Regions from separate parts of the Streptococcus sp. ALY_211 genome, predicted to be linked through region 1. Evidence: predicted binding sites of a transcription regulator. Region 1 holds the regulator's gene; the other holds the start of a gene.
The links. The regulator Rex, encoded in region 1, represses fermentation and respiration genes when NADH is low (regulators of the CRP and FNR family bind a similar motif). The targets are predictions, from matches to a motif close to TTGTGAANTANTTCACAA.
Positions count from the first base shown of each region.

Region 1 (5,505 bases):
TGCTGCCACAACTCCCTTAACCCTTGGTGTTATCGAAACCATGACCAATGTAATGACCAATAATTTTGGAAATCCTTCAAGTATCCATAATTATGGACGTACAGCCAGTCACTTACTCCGAGACAATCGACAGACTATTGCTGAACTTCTCGAAACTCAGCCTAGAAATATTATCTTCACATCGGGCGGTACAGAAGCTAACAATACCGCTATACAAGGCTATGCTCTTGCTAATCAAAATAAGGGAAAGCATCTTATCACAACAGCTATTGAGCATCATTCTGTTCTCAACATCATGGAATACCTTGAAAGCCGTTTTGGTTTTGAGGTGACTTATCTCCAGCCAAATGACCAAAATAAAATCACTACAGACAGCCTCAAAGAAGCTTTGAGAGACGATACCATTCTCGTTAGTACCATGTTTGCTAACAATGAAACAGGTGATCTCCTTCCGATTCAAGAATTTGGAGAATTATTGGCTGACCATCAAGCTGTCTTTCATGTTGATGCCGTTCAAGTCATAGGGAAAATAGCTATTTATCCAGAAAAGCTAGGGATTGATCTCTTATCTGCTTCTGCTCATAAATTTCATGGACCTAAAGGAGTTGGATTCCTCTATGCTCACCCTCTACATATGGATTCTCTCCTACATGGTGGTGAGCAAGAAGATAAAAGACGAGCAAGCACAGAAAATATGGTAGGGATAGCTGGTATGGCTCAAGCTATGACAGAAGCCTATCAAGATATGACTAACCACTACCAACATGTCAGTAATTTAAGAGAACAACTCTTATCCAACCTAGCTAATATGGACTACTACCTCAATGGAACAGATAATATGCTACCCTATGTTGTCAATATTGGTTTTCCATCTAGCAATAATGGCCTCCTTCTAACCCAGCTGGATCTATCTGGGATAGCTGTCTCAACAGGATCAGCATGCACAGCCGGCACTGTTGATCCTAGTCATGTACTTGCTGCTTACTATGGTAATGATTCAGATAGACTTCATGAATCCATTCGAATCAGCTTCTCAGATCAAACCCTGCCACAAGATGTTGAACAACTCACTACTAAATTAAAGGAGATACTTTCTTAACAATGGCTTTTGAAAAAACTATCCACCTTGATGATTGCCTATATCGTTACACCCTTACAAGTAATGTCCGAAAGTATACGTTAATTGATACTACTTTTGAACAAAACAAGCTTGGTCACTATGAACTGAATAGACTTCTCGAAGAAATTCCTAATTCTGGTAATGGCTTTCCTTTGAAGCTCACGGTCAATAAAGACCTCACTTCCTTTAAATTAATCATTACAGACCAGTCAGGGCTACGTCAAGTCAATATTTTTAAAAATAACAAGCTGAACATTATCCAAGATAAATTTTATTTTCTAATGGACAGTCTCGTAGAACGCGATATTTTTACAAAAGAAAGAGTTGATAGCTAAAACCTATATTATTTATAGGTTTTTTATATTAGTTAATTTGTTGCAGTTTTCACAAACTTAGTTTATAATCTAGTTGAATTTTAAATGAAATTAGGAGTTGATCATATGGCCATTGACAAATCCATCCCTAAAGCGACAGCAAAACGACTTTCACTCTACTATAGAATTTTTAAGCGCTTTAACGCAGAAAATATTGAAAAAGCAAGTTCTAAACAAATTGCTGAAGCAATTGGTGTTGACTCAGCTACCGTACGTAGAGATTTCTCATATTTTGGTGAGCTCGGTCGTAGAGGTTTCGGCTATGATGTCAAAAAATTGATGAACTTCTTTGCAGATATTCTCCATGATCATTCTATTACCAATGTTGCTCTAGTAGGTTGTGGCAATATGGGAAGAGCACTTCTTCACTATCGCTTCCATGAGCGCAATAAAATGAAAATCATCATGGCGTTTGATACAGATGATAATGAGCTGGTAGGAACTAAAACTACTGATGATATTCCTATTTATGGCATCTCAAGCCTTAAGGAAAAACTGGCAAATTCAGACTGCCAAACAGCTATCCTAACAGTACCTAGCATCAAGGCTCAAGAAGTATCTGAACAGCTAGTAGAAGCTGGTATCAAGGGGATCTTGAGTTTCTCACCTGTCAATTTAGATCTACCTAAAGGTGTCTTTGTCCAGTATGTCGATTTAACCAGTGAATTACAAACTCTACTCTATTTTATGAATCAGGATTAATAGAAAAAACATTTAAAGGAGGATATCTATGGCCCCTAAACCAATTATTGGTATTACAACAAATGAAAGACCCAATCCCAATACAGGTATTATGTGGAGTTATGCACCAACAGGATTCATCCAGGGTGTACAACGTGCAGGTGGACTTCCTCTGCTTATTCCTATAGGACCCCCCCAAGAGGCTAAAGATTATGTCGAAAAGGTAGATAAAATTCTTTTAATCGGAGGTCAAAACATTGACCCAGACTTCTATCATGAAGAAAATACTGCAAGTGATGATGACTTTTTACGAAAACGGGACATCTTTGAATTTGCTATCATTGATGAGGCAATCCGGCAAGAAAAACCTATTTTTTCAGTATGTCGTGGTACTCAGCTGATGAATGTGGCACTGGGGGGAAGTCTCAACCAGGCGATTGAAAATCATTGGCAAGATGAACCTAGTGACTACCTCTACCATCGTATGTCTGTCAAAGAGGACTCAAAACTAGCGGAATTTTATGGAAAAACCACAGAAATAAATTCTTTTCATCATCAAAGTATCAAAGAATTATCACCATTTTTAGATGTGATAGCTATGGATCCTGATGATAAAACAATAGAGGCTGTTCAATCCAATAATCCAGACATCCATTTCATGGGAGTTCAGTGGCATCCTGAATTACTTTTAAATCATCGCTCTGCAGATCAACAGCTCTTTGATTATTTTGTTAACGAGCTCTAAAGAATCAAGTCACTCCTTTCTCGAAAGCTATAATAACTTTTACTACCAACGATGATGTGATCTAGGAAATCTACTCCTAAGTCGTCACAGCATCGTTTTATTTTTTCGGTAAAATCAATATCATGATGACTAGGACGTGGCTGCCCCGAAGGATGATTGTGGACAACAATCAGTGAAGTCGCCATCAACTTACAAGCATGATGAAGAATTTCACGTGGCTCAGCAATAGAGTGACGAACACTGCCAATAAAGATCGTTTGCTGCTTGAGCAAACGATTCTGGGTATCTAAATAAAGAGCAACTAAATGTTCCTGCCTTTTATCTCTCAACTCCTCAATCATTTTTTTGGCCAATTGACTGCTAGAAAGGATACGCTCACGCTTTTCAGGCACTGCATTGTTGACACGTCTTGAAAATTCTAATATCGCCTTGATTTCTATAGCTTTCACAGGTCCTATACCATCAAGCTTTTGCAACTCTTTTAAAGAGAGTTGACGAAAATCAGCCAAGCTATCCATCTGACTAATAATATGATTAGCTAAAGATAAGACTGGCTCTTTTTTTGTCCCAGTACGTAATATAATCGCTAATAGTTCCTGATGACTGAGTTCTTCTGCCCCTTGAGCCATTAAACGCTCTCTGGGCTTTAAGGCATCATTTGAAATTCCAATAGTATACATAATAATATCCTCCATCTATATATTCGTAAAATAAAATCAAAAAAATGGTTAGAAATAAAAATTTCTAACCATTTCTACTATTTATTTCTTAAATTATTTTGCCTTACGTAACACTCCAAAGAGTATACCAGATACAATAGCACCAATAGCGACATAGACAAGATAGAGCCACCAGTTAGTCGTTAGAGCAACAACGAATACACCACCGTGTGGAGCCATCAACTTAATGCCTGATAGACCAACTAAGGCACCTGTAAGAGCTGAACCAGCCATAAAGCTAGGAATAGCACGAACTGGGTCAGCAGCACCAAATGGAATAGCGCCTTCTGTGATAAATGATAAGCCCATAACAATATTAGTCAAACCTGAATCACGTTCTTCTTGTGTAAACTTAGCAGGGAATAAGCGAGTAGCCACAAAGACAGCCAATGGCGGTACCATACCACCAGCCATTACTGCTGCCATAGCCACAGAACCACCGCTTGCTACTGTTTCAGCCAGTGTACCTGTACCAAAGATATAAGCAGCCTTATTGAACGGTCCACCCATATCGATGGCCATCATACCACCAACAACCAAACCAAGTAAGATAGCTGACGCACCAGACAATCCTTGGAGGAAGTCGTTCAAGGCTGTATTGATAGCGCCCATTGGGATATTCACCAAGAGCATCAAGAAACCAGTAATAGCAACACCAAGTAATGGTAATAAAAGAATAGATTTAATACCATCAAGTGAACGTGGAACTTTTATATACTTCCTTAGAAGAAGAACAACACCACCAGCTAGAAAACCACCAACCAAGGCTCCAAGAAATCCTGAAGGTACTTGTCCAGAAACGATTTTATTAACTGCTTCTGTAAGTTTGTTTTCCGAAGTAATTGAAGCAAATTTATCATAATGGACAATGTGGCTGTAATCCAATCCTATTTTAGCCATACTACCAGCTACAAAACCGGCAATCAAGCCAGGTTTCTCAGCAATGGAGTAAGCGATATAACCAGCAAGGATAGGTAGCATAAAATCAAAAGCTGCATTACCAATTTGATTGAAAAGCGCTGCAATCAAATGATAATTACCCAAGTGGCTAAGTTGAGATTTTGGTACACCCATTCCTTGGTCAATAAGGAATGAAAGGGCAATCATGATACCACCACCGATAACGAATGGCAGCATTTGTGAAACACCACTCATGAGGTGTTTATAGAAAGCACTGCCCAGACCTTTTGATTCCTCAGCAGAGCTTGACGCAGCTGCATCCGTTGCATGGAAAGTTTCACCCTTACCATCTAAGATATTTTGAATGAGCACTTCTGGCTCACGAATACCAGCAGCAACCGGTTTAGAAATCAACTGTTTACCATCAAAACGAGAAGTCTCAACAGCTTTATCCGCAGCAATGATAACACCCTGTGCTTTTGCAATCTCATCTGCTGTCAATGCATTACCAACACCAGAAGCACCATTTGTTTCAACACGAACGGTGACGCCCATTTCCTCACCTTGTTTGATGAGAGCTTCTTCAGCCATGTAAGTGTGGGCAATTCCTGTTGTACATGCCGTAACAGCAACGATAAGCGGTTTATCTGAATTGACTGCTTCTTGCTGTGCTGCAGCTTTTTGCGCTGCTTGCGCTTCATTTTTTTCTTCCTCTGCATCAAAAGTTGCAATCACTTGATCAGGACTGGTCACCTTGCGCAAACTATCTGCGAATCCAGGCTTCATCAAATACTTGGACAACTCAGCAAGAGCTGCTAAATGCGTATCATTAGCACCATCTGGTGCTGCAATCATAAAGAATAAATCTGTTGGTTGACCATCCAATGCTTCATAATCAACACCTTTACTAGACTTAGCAAAAAGCACCGTTGCTTCCGTCACAGCTTTATTCTTACTGTGAGGCAT
Region 1 covers NZ_JBZFUN010000016.1:1,269-6,773, forward strand. The annotation lists gene AC4HAJ_RS08430 (cysteine desulfurase family protein) at 1-1,099, shown strand, start outside; gene AC4HAJ_RS08435 (DUF1831 domain-containing protein) at 1,102-1,455, shown strand; gene AC4HAJ_RS08440 (redox-sensing transcriptional repressor Rex) at 1,561-2,196, shown strand; gene AC4HAJ_RS08445 (gamma-glutamyl-gamma-aminobutyrate hydrolase family protein) at 2,225-2,920, shown strand; gene radC (RadC family protein) at 2,917-3,600, opposite strand; gene AC4HAJ_RS08455 (PTS fructose transporter subunit IIABC) at 3,694-5,505, opposite strand, start outside.

Region 2 (5,505 bases), on a different contig from region 1:
TTCATCAGATGATGAGGAATCTGACTCTGATTTTCCCTTGTCTGCTGAGCCATCAGATCCTTTTTGTGAGGAGGAATCATCAGAATCACCTGCTTGTGATCCAGATTCAGATCCTTGATCTGGAGCATCGGTACCGTCGGAAGGTACCGAATTATCAGATGGTGGCTGAGTTTCTTCTGATGAAGAACTATCATTAGAGTCAGATTCTTCAGATGATGGCTGGGTCTCCTCAGATGGATCACTAGAATCAGGTGCTTCGGATGACGGCACACTATCGTCAGAATTAGGCTGCTCGGCTTCGGATGATGAATTAGAATCAGATTCTGACTGATCAGAATTGCCATCATCGGGTTGATTTTCTTGCGGAGCTTCTTGGTTATTATCGGGTGTTTCTGTGTCGCTATCAGGTACATCTACTTGATCGTCAGCTGATGCAGTAGCTGTTACCAGAGAGTTAATAGATTTGATAAAATGTTTAGGAAGTCGAACAGAAGGTGCAGACAATGTTTCTGCACTAGCCGGGGTAGATGTGGTGAGTGCTAATCCCAAGATACTAGCGGATAATAAGAGACTTGATTTACGAGTGAAAAATGATTTTGACATACTGTAAATATCCTTTCTTTATGATAACTACTTTAGTATAGCTTAAAATATGAGTAGAACTCTTTATTATAAAAAGTTCTACTTCATTGAGGACGTTATCTAACTAAAACTTGTTTTCTTAGATATTATTTAATAAACTAGAGTTAATGGCACTAGATTGCTGACGAGTTACATTAGAATAGTGAACCGGATGCTTATTATTGGCCTTTGATGCCTTAATTTTTAGGAGTGTGATATGACACGAAGTTATAAGAGTTATTTACTTGTATTTATTATAATGCTGCTATTTTTGTTGATTGGTAGCATCTATTCGTTAAATATTAATGGGCGGATCTTATGGCATCCTTCGGTAATGATCAGTTCATTCTCAATTATATTATTAATGGTTCTTAGTATATATGCACTAAAAGCAAGGGTCTCTTATCGCTATCTTTTATTATTGGCATCTTGTGTGATTTCCTTCTATCTATGTGCTACCCTTTTGACAACACGAATATCTCATTATAGAACTGTACAGACGAATATACTCTTGAATTCTGATCGGTTACTTTTTAGGGATGACACCGCAATGAAACTATTATCTAAGAATTCCAAGGGAAAAAAGATCTTATTTTTTTATAGATATGGGTGTAAACGTTGTAAAGTGGCCGTACCTTATCTGTTAGAGCACATTTCTTCAGAGGACAAAGAAAGTATCTATTTTATCGATATCAGTAGCAAGCGAGGGAAAAAATTAGCTCAGTATTATAACGTAAATTCCGCTGCTACAGTAGTTGTATCCGACCAAGACGAATACAAGGAGTACTCCTTAACAAGTATTAAAAAAGGCAAAGCTGTTATTGATTTTGAAACTATATCTCGAGTTATTGATATAGTGACCTCTCATTAAATTATTTTTTATTATAAAAAATAATCTGAAGGTATTTTGATAATATTAGTGGTGTAGTGATATTGTTGAGGAACGCAAGCTAATGATAGAGTAAATCATTTGCAATAGCTTACCCTGCAATTTTGACTACAGATAAATGTAATCCCTTCTTTGGATTATTTTCTATCTATTCATTTAGATGATACTTGTTTTGTAACAGGTATCATCTTTTGTTTTCTAGGCTCGATAGATTAACAGTAGTGTTTATTGTTGGATAACTTAACCACTTTACAGTCATAATTTTATTTGTTTGATACAGAAAAATACTCTTCTAACTTGAATCTCAACTAGTAGAAGCCTATAATAGGACTAACGACCTAACCTCCCTGAGCAGATCGGAGGAAGCCTTTAGAAGTAATAGAGTAAGTGGCTTGCAGAGTCAGTTATGATGAATTTAGAAGGAGATAATTGATGCTCAAACAAGAAAATGATAAAGCTGATTATGATAAAGATTATGAGAGAATTTTTGACTATTTCTTTATAGGAATTGGCTTGGCTGCTATAGTGACCTTGTTCATTGGTGGCTTGACCCGATATCTTACGTGGACGGTTGTTTTTAAGGTTGTTCTTACAGGACTTATAATAGTAAGTGCGATGCTACTAGCCTCTCATAAGCCATCTTTAAAAGAGCATGTCCTATTTGAAGACCAAGATTTCTTATCATGAAGTCTTTAGCAGTTGATAATTTTCCTTTCTTATAAGATCTATGGAAAGAATGAGTTGATTAGTTTTGAACCTCCAGTCCCATCTCAAGATTGATAGCATCCTTAAATTATTTTCTGAGAGCAGATCTCTCCTTTAACTCTGGGAAGATCTGCTTTTTAATTCCCTCAATAGTTGATGTCCTCCTTATACTTTAATAAGTGAAAAAATTCACATTATCTATTGACAGTGGTCCAGAAATATAATATACTAATATCGTGAAAAAAATCACAAATACAAAATGATAAACGGCTACAGTATTTCTTCTATAGAGATGATCTGATAGATAACCGCTTAAAATGGAGGAGTTTCCTATGGCAAAGGATACAAAGGTAGAGACTATGACGGCTGAGGAAGAAGCACAAGTTTATACAGCTGGCTTGGTTGATAAAGCCCTAGAAGCAGAAAAAATTTTCGCCAATTATACCCAAGAAAAAGTTGACCAGATTGTTGCAGCTATGGCTCTGGCGGGTTCTGAGCGCTCGCTTGAGTTGGCCAAAGAGGCTGTCGCTGAGACCAAGCGTGGTATTGTAGAAGATAAGGACATCAAGAATCACTTTGCGACGGAAAATATCTATGAGCTCATCAAAAATGAAAAGACGGTTGGTATCATTGATGAGGATAAGGTCAAAGGTCAGGTTAAAATCGCAGCTCCTCTAGGTGTGATTGCGGGTATCGTCCCAACGACAAATCCAACCTCGACGACCATGTTTAAGATCTTGGTAGCTCTAAAGACCCGCAATGCCATCGTCTTTGCCTTTCATCCAGGCGCTCAACAGTGCTCGAGTCATGCCGCTAGGATTCTCTATGATGCTGCGATCAAGGCAGGGGCGCCAGAGAATATTATCCAATGGATCGAGACTCCCTCAATCGCTAATACTAATGCCTTGATTACCAATCCTCATATCGCTTCTATTCTTGCGACAGGTGGGCCTGGTATGGTTAATGCCGCCCTTCGCTCTGGTAACCCCTCTATGGGAGTTGGGGCTGGTAATGGTGCGGTTTATGTGGATGCGACCGCACATTTGGATCGGGCTGTTGAAGACCTGCTCATGTCTAAGCGCTTTGACAATGGTATGATCTGTGCAACAGAAAATTCTGCTGTCGTAGAAGCCGCCATTTATGACGACTGGCTCAAGAAGATGCAAGAAAAAGGTGCCTACCTAGTCCCTAAAAAGGATTACAAAAAGCTAGAAGAAACTGTCTTTAATGACAAAGGCGGGGTCAACGGCCCTGTTGCAGGTATGTCAGCTCGCTGGATCTGTGAGCGAGCAGGCCTTGACTTGCCAGAAGGTAAGGATGTCCTTTTATTTGAGCTAGAGGCAAAAAATATCGGAGAAAAACTCTCTTCAGAAAAACTCTCTCCACTCTTGTCTGTTTATAAGGCTAAGGACCGTGAAGATGGGATTGCTATTGTAGAGGCGCTCCTTGAGCATGAAGGCGCAGGTCACAATGCGGCTATTCAGATTGGATCGCAAGCCGATCCCTTCGTTGCTGAGTATGGGGACCGTGTCAAAGCCTCTCGTATCCTTGTCAACCAACCGGATTCTATCGGTGGTATCGGTGACATCTACACCGATGCGCTCAAGGCCAGCTTAACACTTGGAACAGGATCATGGGGGAAAAATTCATTGTCACACAATCTATCAACTGGCGACCTCCTCAATGTCAAAACGGTGGCTAAGCGTCGTAATCGTCCACAATGGGTGCGCCTACCAGAAAAAACTTACTACGAAAAAAATGCAATTTCTTACTTACAAGATGACTATGAACCAATGAGTCGAGCCCTGATTGTGGCAGACCCTGGAATGGTTCAGTTTGGCTTTGTCGATACCGTTCTCGCTCAGCTCGCTCTGCGTGATGAAAAAGTGATGACTGCTGTCTATGGAACAATCAAGCCTGATCCAACTCTTGGACAAACCATCGAGATTGCCAAGCAAATGCGTGATTTCAAGCCTGATACCGTTATTGCAATCGGTGGTGGATCTGCCATTGACGCCTCCAAAATTGCCCGCCTCATTTACGAAGTTTCACTGGATCGAGACAGTGCTTGGCTGGATTCCTATGATGAAGTTAGTGATTTCTTCTTAGAATTGCAACAAAAATTTATCGATATCCGCAAAAGAATCGTCAAGTTTAAACATCAAAGACAGACCCGCCTCTTTTGTATCCCAACAACGTCTGGTACAGGTGCTGAAGTGACTCCTTTTGCCGTTATTACTGACGACCTGACCCATGTGAAATACCCTCTGGCCGACTATGAGCTGGTACCACAAGTGGCTATCGTTGATCCTGAGTTTGTCATGACTGTTCCTAAACGCACAGCGGCTCTCTCTGGATTAGATGCCCTGTCCCATGCCCTAGAGTCTTATGTCTCAGTCATGGCATCTGACTTCACCCGTCCATGGTCTCTAGAAGCTATCAAATTGATCATGGAAAATTTAGAGGACGCCTATCATTATGATCCTGCCCATCCAACACTTCGTGGTGAGCAAGCCAAAGAAAATATGCACTACGCATCGACCATAGCTGGGATGGCCTTTGGAAATGCCTTCCTTGGGATCAATCATTCCCTGGCTCACAAGACAGGTGGTGAGTTTGGGCTTCCGCACGGCTTAGCGATCGCTATCGCCATGCAGCACGTTATCCGCTTTAATGGCGTTGCTGGTAATGTGAAGCGTTCTGTTTACCCACGCTATGAGCAATACCGTGCGCAAAAAGATTATGCTGATATTGCTCGTGCTTTGGGACTCAAAGGCCAATCAGATGCTGACCTGGTTGAGGCCCTCTGCCAACGCATTGATGAGCTTATGAAGGCCGTAGATGTTGATCCTCGTCTCTCTGCTAATGGAGTGAGTCAAAAAGACTTCGATGCAGCGCTTGACCGTCTAGCTAGTCTAGCCTACGATGATCAATGCACCCCTGCCAACCCTCGCCAGCCCTATATCTCAGATATGAGGCAGCTCCTTATTGATCAGTTTTAATCGTTGAAAAGTAGAGCCTAGACAAATATAGCGCACTCCTATCATTAAGGGGTGCGTTTTGCTCCACGATCATCCACTCATTTCAGTGACCCAAAATTCCCTGTAGTAGGAGTCGTCGACTCTATCAGGGACTCTCTAGGAGCTCTATGCTATAATAATGCTATGTCATTATTCAATCTTATTTTTGGTTTAATCCTGCTCATGCCTGTACTGGGCTGTCTCTTTATCGGGTTAGCCCTGCGTTTGCCCCACCGCCAGACGAGATGGCTTTTACTAATGGGCCTACTC
Region 2 covers NZ_JBZFUN010000006.1:76,662-82,166, reverse strand. The annotation lists gene AC4HAJ_RS06600 (LPXTG cell wall anchor domain-containing protein) at 1-603, opposite strand, end outside; gene AC4HAJ_RS06595 (hypothetical protein) at 1,247-1,492, shown strand; gene AC4HAJ_RS06590 (hypothetical protein) at 1,943-2,197, shown strand; gene adhE (bifunctional acetaldehyde-CoA/alcohol dehydrogenase) at 2,548-5,217, shown strand; gene AC4HAJ_RS06580 (hypothetical protein) at 5,380-5,505, shown strand, end outside.
Region 2: the regulator Rex is predicted to act here: its motif matches at 2,450-2,467, upstream of adhE (bifunctional acetaldehyde-CoA/alcohol dehydrogenase).